Desulfosporosinus acidiphilus SJ4: one gene and its partner. The protein of the gene in region 2 interacts with the protein of the main gene of each other region in a pairwise test. Links are inferred from orthologs where the notes say so. Each region holds a gene or a part of one and is shown on either strand. Other genes may lie near its edges.

Region 1 (8,144 bases), 4.0 Mb from region 2 along the record:
AGATTCACTCCGCAATGTTTGCAGACGCGAACTTTTCCGTTATCCGTCAACTTGACACTTACACGAGTTACGGAATTACACTCTTGGCAATATAACATAACATTCGAACTGGCCATCGGAGCTTCCTTAGAAACAATACCGCCTTGAGGCATCGCTTGAGAGGGCTTGGTGTGACGTTTAACAATATTAGCCTTTTCTACAACGACGCGACCCTTTTTGGGGATCACTTCGATTACTTTACCTTTTTTGCCGGCGTCTTTACCGCTGATGACCATGACGTAGTCGCCTTTTTTAACGTGCAGTTTATTGGGTTGTACTTTATGCTTAGTAGCAGCCACTTTCTTCACCTCCATCTGTCATGGGGTCTTAGATAACCTCCGGTGCCAGGGAAATAATTTTCATATAATTATCACGAAGTTCACGGGCAACTGGCCCAAAGATACGAGTTCCGCGAGGGCTCTTGTCATCTCTGATGATGACAGCAGCATTCTCGCTGAAGCGTATATAAGAACCGTCAGGACGTCGAATTTCCTTCTTTGTGCGAACAACAACTGCCTTAACGACGTCACCCTTTTTAACAACGCCCCCTGGCGTTGCCTGTTTAACAGAAGCCACAATAATATCTCCAATTGATGCATACCGACGCATTGAGCCCCCGAGCACACGAATACACATCAATTCTTTAGCACCAGAGTTGTCTCCAACCCGAAGCCTGGTTTGTACCTGGATCATTCCCTTTGACCCCCTTCCGAACTAAATATAACTAGTTTAGAGCGCTACAGCCCTTTCCAGAACTTTAACCATGCGCCAGCATTTATCCTTACTTAAACGGCGGGTTTCCATGATTGAAACAGTATCTCCGATATGAGCTTCGTTGTTCTCATCATGAGCTTTAAATTTCTTTGTGCGAGTAAATGTCTTTTTATATAAGGGATGGCTTTCAGTAATTTCAACAGACACAACAATGGTTTTGTCCATCTTATCGCTGACTACTTTGCCGATCCGAACTTTACGCTGGGCTCTTTCCACGCTATAAAGCCTCCTTTCTCAACTTAAGAACGTTCGATCTTTAACTCACGTTCACGCAAAATCGTTTTGCCGCGAGCAATACCTTTGCGGATTTCACGAATTCGCATTGGGTTATCAAGTTGACCCGTTGCCAATTGGAAACGCAAATTAAACAGTTCGGTTTTGTAATCGTCGATCTGCTTAACGACTTCGTCATTTGTCAGATCACGGAAATCCTTAGTTTTCATTTGCGTCACCTCCTAGTAAATCTGCACGGGAAGCGATCTTACATTTGATCGGAAGCTTATGCATTGCCAAGCGAAGAGCTTCGCGGGCGACTTCTTCTGCAACGCCGTCGAGTTCAAACATGACACGGCCGGGTTTCACAACGGCTACCCAATACTCAGGCGAGCCTTTTCCGCTGCCCATACGAGTTTCAGCCGGTTTTGCCGTAATTGGCTTATCAGGGAAAATTTTAATCCATACTTGACCGCCCCGTTTAATATAACGGGTCATGGCGATACGAGCGGCCTCGATTTGACGATTGGTTATCCAACCGCTTTCCAGGGCTACCAGACCATATTGGCCAAAGGTAATCGTAGTTCCACGAGTCGCTTTACCGGTCAAACGACCACGATGTTGTTTTCTATGTTTCACTCTGGTTGGGACTAACATTTAGTTTCCTCCTTCCACCTGAGCGACGACCTTCTTCGCTGGAAGAACCTCACCTTTATAAATCCAAACTTTGATACCAATTTTTCCATACGTGGTATTTGCTTCGGCAAACCCGTAGTCAATGTCTGCACGTAAGGTGTGAAGGGGTACTTTTCCTTCATGGTACCATTCAGTTCTGGCAATTTCGGCTCCAGCCAAACGACCGCTGCACTGAATTTTGATTCCCAAGGAACCCTGGCGCATAGTCCTGCCGACGGTTTGTTTCATAGCACGACGGAAGGAAACACGTTTCTCCAGTTGTTGGGCTATATTTTCCGCAACTAATTGCGCATCCAGCTCAGGCTTTTTAATTTCAACAATGTTAACTGCGACTTGTTTGCCCGTCATGGCTTCCAGTTGCTTACGCAGATTTTCTACTTCTGCGCCGCCGCGGCCAATGACAATTCCCGGCTTGGCTGCGTAAACTGATACCTTGATGCGGCTTGCCGCACGTTCGATCTCAACCTTAGGGCAACCGGCTTGTTTAAGTTTATTTTTTACAAATTCACGAATTTTCAAGTCCTCGTGAAGAAGTTCTACATAGTTTTTACCTGCATACCATCGGCTTTCCCAATCACGGATTATCCCGATGCGGAGGCCTTTGGGATTTACCTTTTGACCCACAGTTCTAGTCCTCCTTCTCTTCGCCAACAACCACGGTAATGTGACTCGTCCGTTTGCGGATTTGGTCTGCACGTCCCATAGCTCTAGGCTTAATGCGTTTTAAAGTTGGTCCTTCGTCCACACAAATTTGAGTAATGATAAGTTCATCTGTATTCATGTCAAAATTATGCTCTGCGTTAGCAACTGCTGATTTTAATACCTTTGTGACATCAGCACTTGATCCCTTAGCAGTAAATTGAAGAATGGCGAACGCATCACTGACCTTCTTGCCGCGGATCAAATTAACAACTTGGCGCACCTTACGAGGAGAGATACGTACGTATTTTGCCACTGCTTTTGCTTGCATGTGTCTTTAGCCTCCTCTCGAATTATCGTAGGCCGCTGGACTTTTCACTGCCAGCATGGCCCTTATAGGTGCGAGTCGGCGAGAACTCGCCAAGTTTATGCCCTACCATGTCTTCGGTAATATAGATAGGAACATGTTTCCGTCCATCGTGCACTGCTATAGTAAAACCAATCATTTGCGGGAAAATTGTTGAGCGTCTGGACCATGTCTTGATGACGCGCTTGTCACCGGATTCGTTCATCGCGTCAACACGTGCGAGGAGACGAGCTTCGACGAAAGGTCCTTTTTTTACAGATCTGCTCATTCATGGGCCTCCTTTCGACTACTTACTGCGCCGTTTCACAATAAAGCGATTCGACAAGTTCTTTTTCTTCCGAGTCTTGGCACCAAGGGCAGGTTTTCCCCAAGGTGTAACCGGATTACGTCCAATGGAGTTACGGCCTTCACCACCGCCATGGGGGTGATCGCAAGGATTCATAACTGATCCGCGAACGGTTGGGCGAATTCCCAGCCAACGGGATCGTCCGGCTTTACCAATGTTAATGTTTTCATGGTCTAAGTTTCCGACTTGACCGATAGTTGCGCGGCATTCAAGACGGATCATGCGCATTTCTCCCGAGGGAAGACGTAAGGTTGCATAAGCGCCTTCTTTAGCCATTAATTGAGCTGCAACTCCGGCGGTCCGGACCATTTGTGCTCCTTTGCCGGGTTTCATCTCAATGTTATGCAATAAAGTACCGACTGGTATATTTTTTAAAGGGAGAGTGTTTCCTACTTTAATATCTGCATCCGGTCCAGAAACGACCATTTGATCGACTTGTAGACCGTTAGGTGCTAAGATATAGGCTTTGAACCCATCTTTGTAGTAAAGCAAGGCAATATTTGCCGATCGGTTAGGATCATATTCAATACTGGCCACTCGTGCCGGGATACCATCTTTATTCCGTTTGAAATCAATCTGACGATACATTCTCTTGTGCCCGCCGCCTTTATGGCGAACGCTTAAATGACCTTCGCTGTTGCGGCCGGCCTTTTTGCGTAAAGGCTTTAACAAAGAACGTTCAGGCTCAGTTCTGGTGATTTCTTCAAACGTCGAAACAGTCATTTGACGACGACTGGCCGAGGTTGGTTTAAATGACTTCAGTGCCATTGGTTTCTTTCCTCCTTTGCTTCAAGCTGCTTACAGGCCTGCGAAGTTTTCAATTCTATCTCCAGCTTTAAGCGTAGCAATCGCTTTTTTCCGATTTGCGGTCTTACCGCTGTACTTGCCTACCCGTTTCATTTTCCCGCGAACATTGATGGTGTGAATGTCCACTACGGAAACCTTAAACATTTTTTCTACTGCGGCTTTGATTTCGATTTTATTAGCTGCTGGATTAACCCAGAAGGAGTATTTGTTTTCCTCAACAAGACCTACTGATTTTTCAGAGATAACCGGACTTTTGAGGACCTCACGTGCGTCGCGCATTACGCAAACACCTCCTCTGTTTTTGAGATCGCAGCCTTAGTCATGACAAGAACATCATGGTTGAGCAAGTCTACGACATTCATCCCAGCAACATCCATGGTGACTACACCCTCTATGTTACTAGCCGAACGGAAAACCGCTTCGTCAACCTCATCCGTGACAATCATTGCCTTCTTGCTGACTTGCAGAGCCTTGAGAAGTTTAACGATTTCACGTGTCTTAACCTCTTCCAATTTCAGAGCATCCAACACGATAAGCTGTTGTTCTATGACTTTCGAAGAAAGTGCTGAGTGTAAAGCCAGACGTCTAACTTTCTTCGGCAATTTAAATCCATACTTACGCGGTTTCGGTGCGAATACAACACCGCCGCCTCTCCAAACAGGGGAGCGTGAACTTCCGGAACGTGCACGGCCAGTTCCCTTTTGACGCCATGGTTTGCGTCCGCCTCCGCGTACTTCGCCGCGCAGCAGAGCTGATTGCGTTCCGTGCCGCAGAGAAGCTAATTGGGAAACAACGGCTGAATGAAGAACAGGAACATTGGGTGTAATTCCAAAGATATTATCACTTAGTTCAATTTCACCAACAGGTGCGCCTTGCATATTTACTACTTGAACTTTAGGCATTGCTTATTCCTCCTTTCTCAGTGCTACTTCGCCTTGACAGAAGGCTTCAGAATGAGCAATGATTTTTTCGCTCCCGGGACAGCCCCTTTGATCAAGATCAGGTTTTTATCTAAGTCAACTCGGATGACCTCCAAGTTTTGTACAGTTACACGCTCGCCGCCCATACGGCCTGGCAAAACACGGCCTTTGAAAACACGAGCCGGGCCTTTCGCGCCAAGGGAACCTGAGCGACGATGATATTTTGAACCGTGAGCCATTGGTCCGCGGCTGGCACCGTTGCGTTTAATCATACCTTCAAAGCCTTTGCCTCTTGAAGTACCAACGACATCCACGCGATCGCCGACTGTAAACAGGTCCGCATTGACTTCTTGACCAATTTCATAGCTGTCGATGTCTTCTACCCTGAATTCTCTGACATAACGCATAGGCTTCAAGTTTGCCTTTTGGAAATGTCCTTGGCGAGGCTTGTTGGTCAATCCTTCACGAAGTACAGAAAAACCCAGTTGAACAGCATTATATCCGTCTGTAGCAACTGTCTTCTTTTGTACCACAGGGCAAGGACCAGCTTCCACCACTGTGACCGGAATGACTTTTCCTTCGCTAGTGAAGACTTGGGTCATCCCTATTTTTTTACCTAGAATTCCTTTTGACACGAATGCCACCTCCTAGACACTTTGAAGTGCGCCGGATTACTCTGGTGCACGAGAGTGTCATCTTATTTATCTCATCGCAATTTTTCTACACGCTACCGGGCGTTTCTCGCGACAAGTACAACATATTATATCACAAGACTTATAATTAAGCTACAAAAAAATAAAGAATTAGAGCTTAATCTCAATATCAACCCCAGCGGGGAGATCTAAGCGCATTAAGGCATCCACAGTTTTTGACGTAGGCTCAAGGATATCAATGAGGCGCTTATGCGTCCGCATCTCAAATTGTTCCCTTGAATCCTTGTTAACATGAGGGGAACGCAAAATTGTGTAAATGTTCTTCTCAGTAGGGAGAGGAATCGGTCCACTGACTTGAGCTCCTGTCCTCTTTGCGGTTTCTACAATACGTTCTGCAGATTGATCCAAGGTTTTGTGATCAAAAGCCTTTAAGCGAATTCTGATTTTTTGGCTCATTTTAAATTCTACCTCCTTAAATTCCCGTTACACGGGTTGAGCGCAAAAATTCCCCAGGCAAGCGGAGTCACCTGCCTAGCAACCTTTTGCGCCATTCCAGATATCAGAGGTCAGATGGCATTCCTTCACCTGACCTTCACAATTAGAGAGGAAGAATCTCTTCCTCTCTAATTTAGTGTCTTTAAAAGACTAATTACTCGTTAATTTTGGCAACAATTCCTGAACCTACAGTTCTGCCGCCTTCACGGATAGCAAAACGAAGTCCTTCTTCCATAGCGATTGGAGTAATGAGTTCAACATCAATCGTTACACGGTCGCCGGGCATAACCATTTCAGTTCCTTCAGGAAGATCGATTACACCGGTAACATCGGTTGTACGGAAATAGAATTGAGGACGATAGTTGTTGAAGAAAGGAGTATGACGTCCGCCTTCTTCTTTGTTCAGGATGTAAACCTCTCCGGAAAACTTGGTGTGAGGTTTAATGGAGCCGGTTTTCGCTAAAACTTGACCGCGCTCAATATCTTTACGCTCAACACCACGGAGGAGTGCACCGATATTGTCTCCAGCTTGTGCTTGGTCTAAGAGTTTACGGAACATCTCAACGCCGGTTACAACAGTTTTACGAGCAGCGGTGCTTAATCCGACGATCTCAACTTCGTCTCCGACCTTCACTTGACCACGCTCAACACGACCGGTAGCAACGGTACCACGACCGGTAATGGTGAAAACATCCTCAACTGGCATCAAGAAAGGCTTATCGGTGTCACGTTCCGGAGTAGGAATGTAGGAATCAACTGCATCCATAAGGTTCCAGATTTTTCCGCACCACTCGCAATCGCGTTTTCCGCAGCCACATTGCAGTGCTTTAAGTCCAGATCCGGGAACGATGGGAATATTGTCGCCATCAAATTCATAAGAACTTAAGAGTTCACGAATTTCCATTTCTACGAGCTCTATAAGTTCGGCGTCATCAACCATGTCGGCTTTATTAAGCCAAACAACGATACTGGGAACACCAACTTGGCGAGCCAAGAGAATGTGTTCACGGGTTTGCGGCATAGGACCGTCAGCAGCAGATACAACGAGGATTGCGCCGTCCATTTGAGCAGCACCGGTGATCATGTTCTTGACATAGTCAGCGTGCCCTGGGCAGTCAACGTGTGCATAGTGACGGGTTTCGGTTTCGTACTCAACGTGAGCGGTAGAAATGGTAATACCACGTTCACGCTCTTCCGGAGCTTTGTCGATTTGGTCAAATGCTGTAGCTACAGCACCGCCGACTTTAGAAAGAACAACAGTGATTGCAGCTGTGGTCGTTGTTTTACCGTGGTCTACGTGTCCGATGGTTCCAACGTTAACATGTGGTTTTGTACGTTCGTATTTCGCTTTTCCCATGTTTTTCACTCCTTTTAAATATTTCAGGGTTTTTATAATTCAGCGAGGTACCGAAGTTCAAACCCTCTTCAAGCTTGAAAAGAATTTGAACCCCGGTCTTTAATCCTTGCTTACGCACCTTGACGTTTTGCTATAATGCCGTCAGCAATGGTCTTTGGAACATCTTCGTAATGGTCAAATTGCATCACGTATACTCCACGACCTTGGGTGGCTGACCGTAAATCTGTCGAATAACCAAACATTTCAGCGAGAGGAACAAAGCCGCGTACAACTTGGGAATTACCGCGAGCTTCCATTCCTTCAATACGTCCACGACGTGAGCTGATATCACCGATGACATCACCCATATATTCCTCAGGGACCGTTACTTCAACTTTCATAACAGGTTCCAAAATTACCGGGTCGGCTTTAGCGGTACCGGCTTTGAAAGCCATAGAGCCGGCAATCTTAAAGGCCATTTCTGAAGAGTCAACATCGTGATAGGAGCCGTCAACGACTGTAGCCCGTATATCGAGAGCAGGATATCCTGCGAGAATACCGTTTTGCATAGCTTCTTCGATACCATCGCCGATTGGGTTAATATATTCGCGAGGAATAACCCCACCAACAATTTTATTGACAAATTCAAAACCGGATCCTGGTTCCATAGGTTCAAATTCAACCCAGCAGTGTCCGTATTGACCACGGCCGCCTGACTGACGTACGAACTTTCCTTCAGCTTTAACCGCTTTGCGGATAGTTTCTTTATAGGCAACCTGAGGACGTCCTACGTCACATTGAACTTTAAATTCCCGCTGTAAACGGTCAACAATAATCTCCAGATGGAGTTCACCCATAC
Region 2 (8,066 bases):
TAAATGATATTACTCAAGAAATTCCCGCTTCCGAGATCGAAGCGTTTTCATCAATTGATTCAAGTGTTGATTTAGATCCCTCCACAGGAACAGGTATCATAACCTTTAATACCTCCGAGACGAATCAGCTTATCAGAACCACGCTTAGAGATAAACGGACAGGAATAACTGCTGTCTTAAATACATTAGGGTTAGACCCAGTTCCGGATCCAGTTCAAACTACAACTTCTTCGGCAATATCAGCAGAATCAACGACTGAATCAACGACTGATTCAGCAATATCCGTAAATTCGGCGGATGAGTCAACCACCGGCTCAGCAATAACTGCAGATTCTACAACTGAATCAACCACTGACTCGGCAATATCCGTGAATTCAACTCCGGACCCAGTTCAATCAACGACTGCTTCGGCAATTTACAGAATTAGTTTTGTTTCAGGTGATTTAACAAAGACCGGAACGGATACAGCAACCTTCCAATACAAAATATTAGACCATAATTATATGGATATCACCAAGGCGGTTCCGGCAACAGATCTCAATGTTACTGCCTTAACCAGCACCACCAAAGCTGCCGTAAGTTTAGATCCATCAACAGGGATAGGAACGATAACGTATGATTTTTCGAAGAGTGACCCACAAATCCTGGTTAGTTTAAGGCACGAAAAAGGTATCGGTGTTTCAGCGTTACTAAACCTGGCAAGTTCGGAATCAGATAATACGATAGGTAGCAATACCGATGATCTGAAAATAGCTCAAATCTCTTTCATCCCTACGGATATGATTACGTTTAAATCCTACGCTCAGTTGCAATATCAAATACTTAACAAAGAAGGAACAGATATTACATCAAAAGTTTCTGCATCTCAACTTGTTTTGAGTTCCTCAGTCAATTCAATGATATCTTTACAGCCAAAAGATAGAACTTGTACAATAACCTATAATTTAAATGACTCAGATAAAACAATTATAGTTTCCATAACAGATAAAGAAACCGGAGTCAAAACTGCGCTGAATATTGGAAATATGCCCGCTGATTTAAAATAGATGCAGGTATAGATCTAAACAGTGGGACTCAAGAAAGGAAAAAATTTAAAGTAAAAAGATAAAGTGATAAAAAGGTAAAGAGATAAAAGGGGTAACGAGATAAATAGATAAATAGATAAATAGATAAAGAGATAAAGAGATAAGGGGTAAAGAGGTATCCTCAAGAAGGGGATAGCTCTTTACCTATGCCTATTACAGATTCGCAAATATTCGGTCCTATTCATAGCTAATCAGGTCCATCATAGAAAATTATTGCACTGACATATTGTTCCTGGTTCAGTATTCGGAAATTGCAGACAATAATATAATCGAACATGACGGCACTGGAACTATATTGGAAGAAAAGACGCGTAATATTTTTGTACTTAGTACTTAACTGAAAAAGGAGCCGGCAACATGACAACTTATATCGCGCTATTGCGCGGCATAAATGTAGGCGGAAAGAATGTTATAAAGATGGTGGATCTAAAAAAGGTATTTGAAGCAATGGGTCTTTCCGATGTGCAAACGTATATACAAAGCGGTAATGTCTTGTTTAAATCAAATGAACAAGAGGAATCTCTTCGGAACAGACTGGAACATCAAATCGAGGCGACTTTTGGGTTTTCAGTGACGGTGGTTTTGAGGACATCAGCAGAGCTGCAGCAACTGATTTCGGATTACCCATTCTCTGAGGAAGAAACCGCTGCAGCGGCAGAGGGGTCGGATTTTGAGAGCCAATATGTGGCATTGTTGACTCATGAACCTTTAAAGGAAAAGATCGTGTCTTTGGATACCTACGCAAACACGAATAATCAATTTCAAATTATTGGTCGGGATGTATTTCTTTTGCTTCACCAGAGTATTCGAAACTCACAACTTGCCAATAATCTCTATAAGCTTGGAGTTCCGGCAACCATGCGAAACTGGAAAACAATCAGTAAGATTGCGGCCTTAGCCAAGACCAAGGAGACTTAAGGTCAAAATAGGATGCCGCGCCCTTGTGGAGGAATTTGCCATAAACATCCGGTACCATCGTCCTATCCTAAAAATGACGAGAGAGATGTGTCGAAGATTTGACAAAGGATAGGCTATTTGGACTATTTACACGTTCTTAACTATATTTTACAGTAAGAGTAAAAATTAGACATAGGGGGACGCTTGGTTTGTCGGATCGACGATTACCGTGGCATAAAATGAACGCTGGAAAGCAGAACAAAATTATTATTGGGGTATGTATCGTGATCGCCTTAGTCGTTATAATTGTTGCCGGCATTCTGCCGCGTTAGAATGGAACCAGGAGCGGTTCTTTATTGTATGAACTCTGTTTCGTGCAGTAAAGAACCGTTCCTCACTTTGCAGCTTTAATAAAAGTATGTCTTTTTTTAGGCTTCCGGCAGGGGGTACGAACTTGCTTAGTCAAGGGTAAGATGCTACACTAAATGAGAAGTCATAGTTTGGGGATTTCTAGATAAAAGACTGAATTTCTGACGATGGAAGGGGAAAAAACTATGGCGGTTGGGCGAAATTCTTCAGGGACAGGGAGAATGATATTGCTCATTTTAATAGGAGCTGCCCTTGGGACTCTAGTCGGGTTTGGCTTGGATAAATATGGCATATTTGCACCATTTTTAAAGCCGGCTGTCATTGATTTTCCGTCACATACTTATCTCGATTTCTTTTTTCTCTCGCTTTCCTTTGGCTTTCGTCTAAGCATTACCAGTGCCACACTTTTAGGTGCGCTGGGTGGATATATGTTATCAAGGAAGTGGTAAGATGCTTGTTCTTGCATCCACATCTCCCAGGAGAGCAATGCTGCTTCAAGAGGCCGGCTTTTTATTTCAAACGGTTAGATCGACTGTCTCTGAGACGCTGCCGGTTGGAATGCTACCGAAGCCTGGAGTTAGAGAATTGGCAGAACGCAAAGCGAGAGCAGGTCTTCAGCAGTGGCTTAAACTCGGAGGAGACTCTTTGGATGTTGTGCTGGGAGCTGACACCATGGTTGTGTTGGATACCCGAATCTTAGGTAAACCGTCAAATCCGCAGGAAGCAGAGGAAATGCTGCAAGAGTTAAGTGGACGAACTCATGTTGTTCTGACCGGTGTGGCCTTGTTGAATGGGTTTGGAAAACTGAAGACTGAGGTAATTGAAACTTTTGTGGTTTTCCGTCAAATGTCCCCTCAGGAAATTAAAGACTATGTCAAAAGCGGAGAACCGATGGATAAAGCGGGTGCCTATGGAATTCAGGGAGAAGCCAGAAAGTTTGTCACTTCTGTTGAGGGATCACTGACAAATGTTATTGGGCTTCCGATGGAATACTTAACAGATGAACTTAAGGCGTGGGGGATTATGCAGGCAAATATCGCTTCACGCGAGGTGAATCATGGAGTATCGGCGTCTGAAAGATCTACCTGAGGAACTGCTGCCGCGGGAAAGACTTTGTTTATTAGGACCGGAGGTGCTGTCTAACAGCGAAATCCTGGCAATCCTCCTGCGTACAGGCCTTAAAGGGGAAAACGTTTTAACACTGGCAGAACGTATTCTGGCAGGGGTAGGCGGCCTTTCGGGGTTAGGAAAGCTTACGGTTCATGAATTAGCTCAGATTCACGGTTTAGGAAAGGCGAAGTCCGCCGAGTTAAAGGCTGCTCTAGAATTGGGTCGCCGATCAGTTTCAGTGGACCCCATGTCTAGGCCGACCGTTAATTCGCCGCAAGATGTGGCGCATATTGTTATGGAAGAAATGCGCTATTTGGACAGGGAGCATTTTCGGGTGGTTTCCCTCTCGACAAAAAATCATGTCTTGGGGATCAGCCCCATCTCGATTGGTTCACTCAATTCATCGCTGGTTCATCCCAGAGAATGTTTTAAAGAAGCCATTCGGAGAAATTCGAATGCTATTATTTTATTACATAATCATCCCAGCGGTGACCCGACTCCCAGTAAGGAAGACATAGAAGTTACCCGCCGCCTGGCAGACGGGGGAAAGATTCTCGGTATTGAGGTTCTTGATCACGTTATCATTGGGGATAACCGTTATGTCAGCTTGAAGGAACGGGGAGTCATATAGCGAGGTTCGGGGTTCGAATAAATCTAAAGATCTAAAGATCTGAAATCAGATCTAAAATCTGAAGATCAGGAAATTAGAACTATGGTATAATATTTGGCGTTTGGTAATTTTAGGTTTGAACGGGTATACTGTTCGTATAGAGAGTGTGACTGGAAGGAGTTTTTACAAACCATGTTTAGTTTTTTCAGCCGGGATTTAGGGATTGACCTTGGGACAGCGAACTCATTAGTTCATTTAAAGGGAAAAGGTATTGTTGTACGTGAACCCTCCGTTGTTGCGATGGATATTATGACGAAGACCCCAATGGCAGTCGGAGACAAAGCTAAGGAAATGATTGGCCGTACTCCCAGCAATATTGTGGCTATTCGCCCTCTTAAAGACGGGGTTATTTCGGATTTTAATATTACTCAGAAAATGTTGAAATACTTTATCAGCCGTGCTCTCGGAACGGATCATCCTTTTATTCGCCCCAGGGTGGTCATTTGTGTGCCTTCCGGTGTTACACCCGTTGAAGAACGCGCAGTTAAAGAAGCTGCCATGGCCGCCGGTGCCAAGGATCCCATGATTCTGGAAGAACCGATGGCAGCAGCCATCGGCGCAGGACTTCCGGTCAGTGAACCGACAGGCAATATGATTGTAGACATTGGCGGCGGCACCACAGAAGTTGCAGTCATATCTCTGGGAGGAATCGTAACCAGCCGTTCAATCCGAGTGGCAGGAGACGAGATGGACGATGCCATTGTAGCTCATATTAAGAGACGATATAATTTAATGGTGGGTTACCGCACCGCTGAGTCCCTGAAATTTGAAATCGGTTATGCTTATATGGCTGAACCGGGCAATTACACGGTGCGCGGGCGAGATTTATTAACAGGACTTCCAAAAACCATTGATGTCTCTGCAGAGGAAATCCAAGAAGCCTTGCAGGAACCGGTGATGGCCATTGTTGATGCGGTTAAATCGTGCCTGGAGAAGACTCCGCCGGAATTATCTTCCGACATTATGGACCGAGGAATTATGATGGCGGGCGGAGGCTCATTGCTTCGCAATCTTGATCGGCTGATATCCGATGAAACAGGCATTGCGGTGCACTTGGCGGAGGACCCTCTGTCTTGTGTTGTTCACGGGACAGGACATGTCCTGGAACACGCTGATGTCCTTCGTAAAATAGCTGCCTCGCAAAAAAGCTAGGAATAGCGGGGAGGAATCTTGGTGGGGAAGAGAGTTAATGTAACGGGAATTGCGGTTCTCGTTTTCTTTCTGTTGCTGGGCGTATTAATAAGTATTCGCTTGACGGGTCTTGGCAGCCGGTTCCCCAATCCCGTAGGGGGAGCTATGCAAAGAGTGTTGAGTGTCGTAGAGAAGCCTATTCTTCAGTTGGGAAACGGAATTCGAGATAATACCAAAGTTCTGTGGAATTTCAGAAATGTTGAGCAGGAAAATCAAGAATTACACAAAAAAGTAGATCAGCTTACCGGTGATAACCTAAAACTTAAAGAACAAGTGCTGGCCGGCTTGCGATACTCAGAACTTGACCAAGGAGTATTTCGCAGCCCGACCCTTGATAAGTATACCAAAGTAGGGGCAACGATCATCAATCGCAACCCGACATCCTGGTACAGCACATTGACTGTAAATCGAGGAAGCAATGATGGGGTTCAGATTAATGATCCTGTGATCGGAGACTTAGGTTTGGTGGGTAAGGTTGTTAGTGTTTCACCGACAACGTCTGAAGTTCTGATGATTCTCGATGGTGAAGGACAAGTAAGTGCTGTCGTGCGCGATAGTGCAGGCAATGGTACCTTCGGAATTGTACAGGGTACTTATAAACGGGGTTCTCGTCTGACCCCTGAGGGGAATTTGGAAATGCTCTTTCGCCGGGCGGATAATGTCAATGTTGGAAATCTGGTCCTGACTTCCGGTCAGGGCGGAGTTTACCCTCAAGATGTCCCCATCGGGAAAGTTAAAGAAATCGAGCTTGACCCTTCCGGTCTGCTCAAGACGGCATACATCGAACCCTTGGTTGACTTTGATTCTCTTGAAGAAGTCTATATTGTGAAAATGGTGGGGGCAAAATAATGCGCTACATCCTGATTACAGTCATGTTTCTTCTAAGCTTGATCTTGCCGGGGACGCTTTTCCACTTTTGGGCCTGGTCAGGCATTAAACCGGATCTTCTCATGCTCTTGACCATCTATATGGCCGCGCACCACCGGCGGCTTTCCAGTTTGCTTTGGGGTTTAGGTGCGGGGCTGTTGGAAGACTTTTATTTAGGCCGGTATATAGGAATGTATACTCTTACTCTCTTAGTAGTGGCCTTCTTAAGCAACTGGCTGACGGAACGCTGGTATCGGGAAAATTTCTTGCTGACAACGTTCATGGTCTTCATAGTTACGGCGGTTGGGCAAATTTGTGTAGCTTTTTTGGCCTTGGGAGCAGGACTGCAATGGTCGATGGCTGACATAGCCCAATTAGTGTTTGGAGTCGCATTATACAATGCTGTTCTCGTTCCAATCACCTATCCTTTGATTCACAGGTCTTTCCAGTACGGCTGGCTGCGGTACAGACCAAGATATGAACGATAATCTATTACCGAATACTAAAACTCATGAATTAGCACTTAAGTCCATAAAATAATGATGGTTTTAACTCTAAATAATACAACTGATTCCGTTCTTCGATTCAATAAATCGAATCCGTTTCGAACCAGGGAAATCGAACCAGGAATATCGAGCCAGGAACATCGAATTGGAGGAGTTTTTGAAATGGATGACAAAGAACGAAAACCATATGTCCATCGTTTTTGGGGTCTCTCGGCGGTCGTGGTTATTGTTTTTTTGATTTTGGGTTTAAACCTTTGGCATTTGCAAATTGCTGAGGGATCTTACTATTCGGAAATGGCTAAAGGCAACGTTATGCAGCTTGTGAAGATTCCAACCACTCGCGGCGATATTGTTGACAAAAACAATAAGCTTTTGGCCACCAGCGTGCCGGAGTTTGTCCTAACCTTAGACTGGCTTGATCTTCAGCAGTCTAAAACGACCAACTGGAAAGACGTAGTTATGCGTTTAGCGGGCTTTATAAAGCCCTATTGGCCTAATGCCAACGAAACTGTTGATGCTATCGATGTCGATATTTTAGTCAATATCCAAAACCACCAGTGGGAACGTTACCGCCCGGTTACAATCTTGGAGAATGTTCCTCAACAGCTTCAAGCCGTTATTGCCGAGCATCAAGATGAACTTCCCGGGGTCAGCGTGGATGCAACGCCAATCCGCTCTTACCCTCAGCATACCTTAGCAGGACAGATTCTTGGCTATGTGCGGGAGATCGGTCCCAATGAAATTGATCAGTTTAATAAAAACCCCGATGCTCAAAAAGCCGGATTTACCTATTCTCAGGGGGACCTGGTGGGTAAGGACGGTGTGGAAAAGACTTATGATTTTTGGCTGCGCGGTAAAGAAGGGGTGCAACAAGTTGAAGTCGACAATAATGCCCGCCCTTTGACCAAAAAGATAGTTCAGACACCGGAACCCGGAAAGACAATTCAGCTGACTATCGACGCCGACTTGCAAAAAACGGTGGAAGACAGCTTGGATCAGGTTATAGCCAATGTTCAAAGAGACACGAATCCCAACGCCAAATCGGGTGCAGCTGTGGTCATTGATGTCAATACAGGCAAGATATTGGCTATGGCCTCCCGGCCGAGTATGGACCCCAATGATTTGATCGGAAATATTTCTCAACAAGTTTCGGATAAATACTTTACCAATAAAGATGCACCGGCGGCTTCCCTGAACCGCGCCTTAGCAGGGCTTTACCCGCCTGGTTCTACCTTTAAAATGATTACGGCAATGGCTGCTTTGCAATTGAAATTAACGACGCCGGATGAAAAAATTAATGACGTACTCTCCTCGCTGGGAAATATCGTAGCTCAAAAACAAGGGTTTGTAGAATGGGGCGGAAATAATTTT

The links.
Region 1: the proteins of DESACI_RS20515 (region 2) and tuf interact in binary tests that used the Bacillus subtilis proteins (3 or more experiments, as listed by UniProt). The link is inferred for Desulfosporosinus acidiphilus SJ4 from one-to-one orthologs.

Annotation. Positions count from the first base shown.
Region 1 is NC_018068.1:497,729-505,872, reverse strand. Bases 5,206-8,059 are described here. They hold tuf (elongation factor Tu), read right to left. Parts: upstream 7,307-8,059; coding sequence 6,104-7,306; downstream 5,206-6,103. Other genes in these bases: fusA (elongation factor G), read right to left, coding at 7,417-8,059; rpsJ (30S ribosomal protein S10), read right to left, coding at 5,605-5,910; rplC (50S ribosomal protein L3), read right to left, coding at 5,206-5,436. In the rest of the region: rplX (50S ribosomal protein L24), read right to left, coding at 1-353; rplN (50S ribosomal protein L14), read right to left, coding at 367-732; rpsQ (30S ribosomal protein S17), read right to left, coding at 769-1,029; rpmC (50S ribosomal protein L29), read right to left, coding at 1,053-1,256; rplP (50S ribosomal protein L16), read right to left, coding at 1,246-1,683; rpsC (30S ribosomal protein S3), read right to left, coding at 1,684-2,346; rplV (50S ribosomal protein L22), read right to left, coding at 2,351-2,692; rpsS (30S ribosomal protein S19), read right to left, coding at 2,715-2,996; rplB (50S ribosomal protein L2), read right to left, coding at 3,015-3,842; DESACI_RS02405 (50S ribosomal protein L23), read right to left, coding at 3,873-4,160; rplD (50S ribosomal protein L4), read right to left, coding at 4,160-4,783; more of rplC, read right to left, coding at 4,807-5,205; more of fusA, read right to left, coding at 8,060-8,144. UniProt on the Bacillus subtilis protein: GTP hydrolase that promotes the GTP-dependent binding of aminoacyl-tRNA to the A-site of ribosomes during protein biosynthesis.
Region 2 is NC_018068.1:4,451,551-4,459,616, reverse strand. What follows is about bases 3,498-6,273. They hold DESACI_RS20515 (rod shape-determining protein), read left to right. Parts: upstream 3,498-4,263; coding sequence 4,264-5,283; downstream 5,284-6,273. Other genes in these bases: mreD (rod shape-determining protein MreD), read left to right, coding at 6,171-6,273; mreC (rod shape-determining protein MreC), read left to right, coding at 5,305-6,171; radC (RadC family protein), read left to right, coding at 3,498-4,092. Outside these bases: DESACI_RS23265 (hypothetical protein), read left to right, coding at 1-1,046; DESACI_RS20535 (DUF1697 domain-containing protein), read left to right, coding at 1,443-2,003; DESACI_RS25600 (hypothetical protein), read left to right, coding at 2,192-2,314; DESACI_RS20530 (DUF4321 domain-containing protein), read left to right, coding at 2,537-2,800; DESACI_RS20525 (Maf family protein), read left to right, coding at 2,802-3,440; more of radC, read left to right, coding at 3,409-3,497; more of mreD, read left to right, coding at 6,274-6,677; mrdA (penicillin-binding protein 2), read left to right, coding at 6,858-8,066.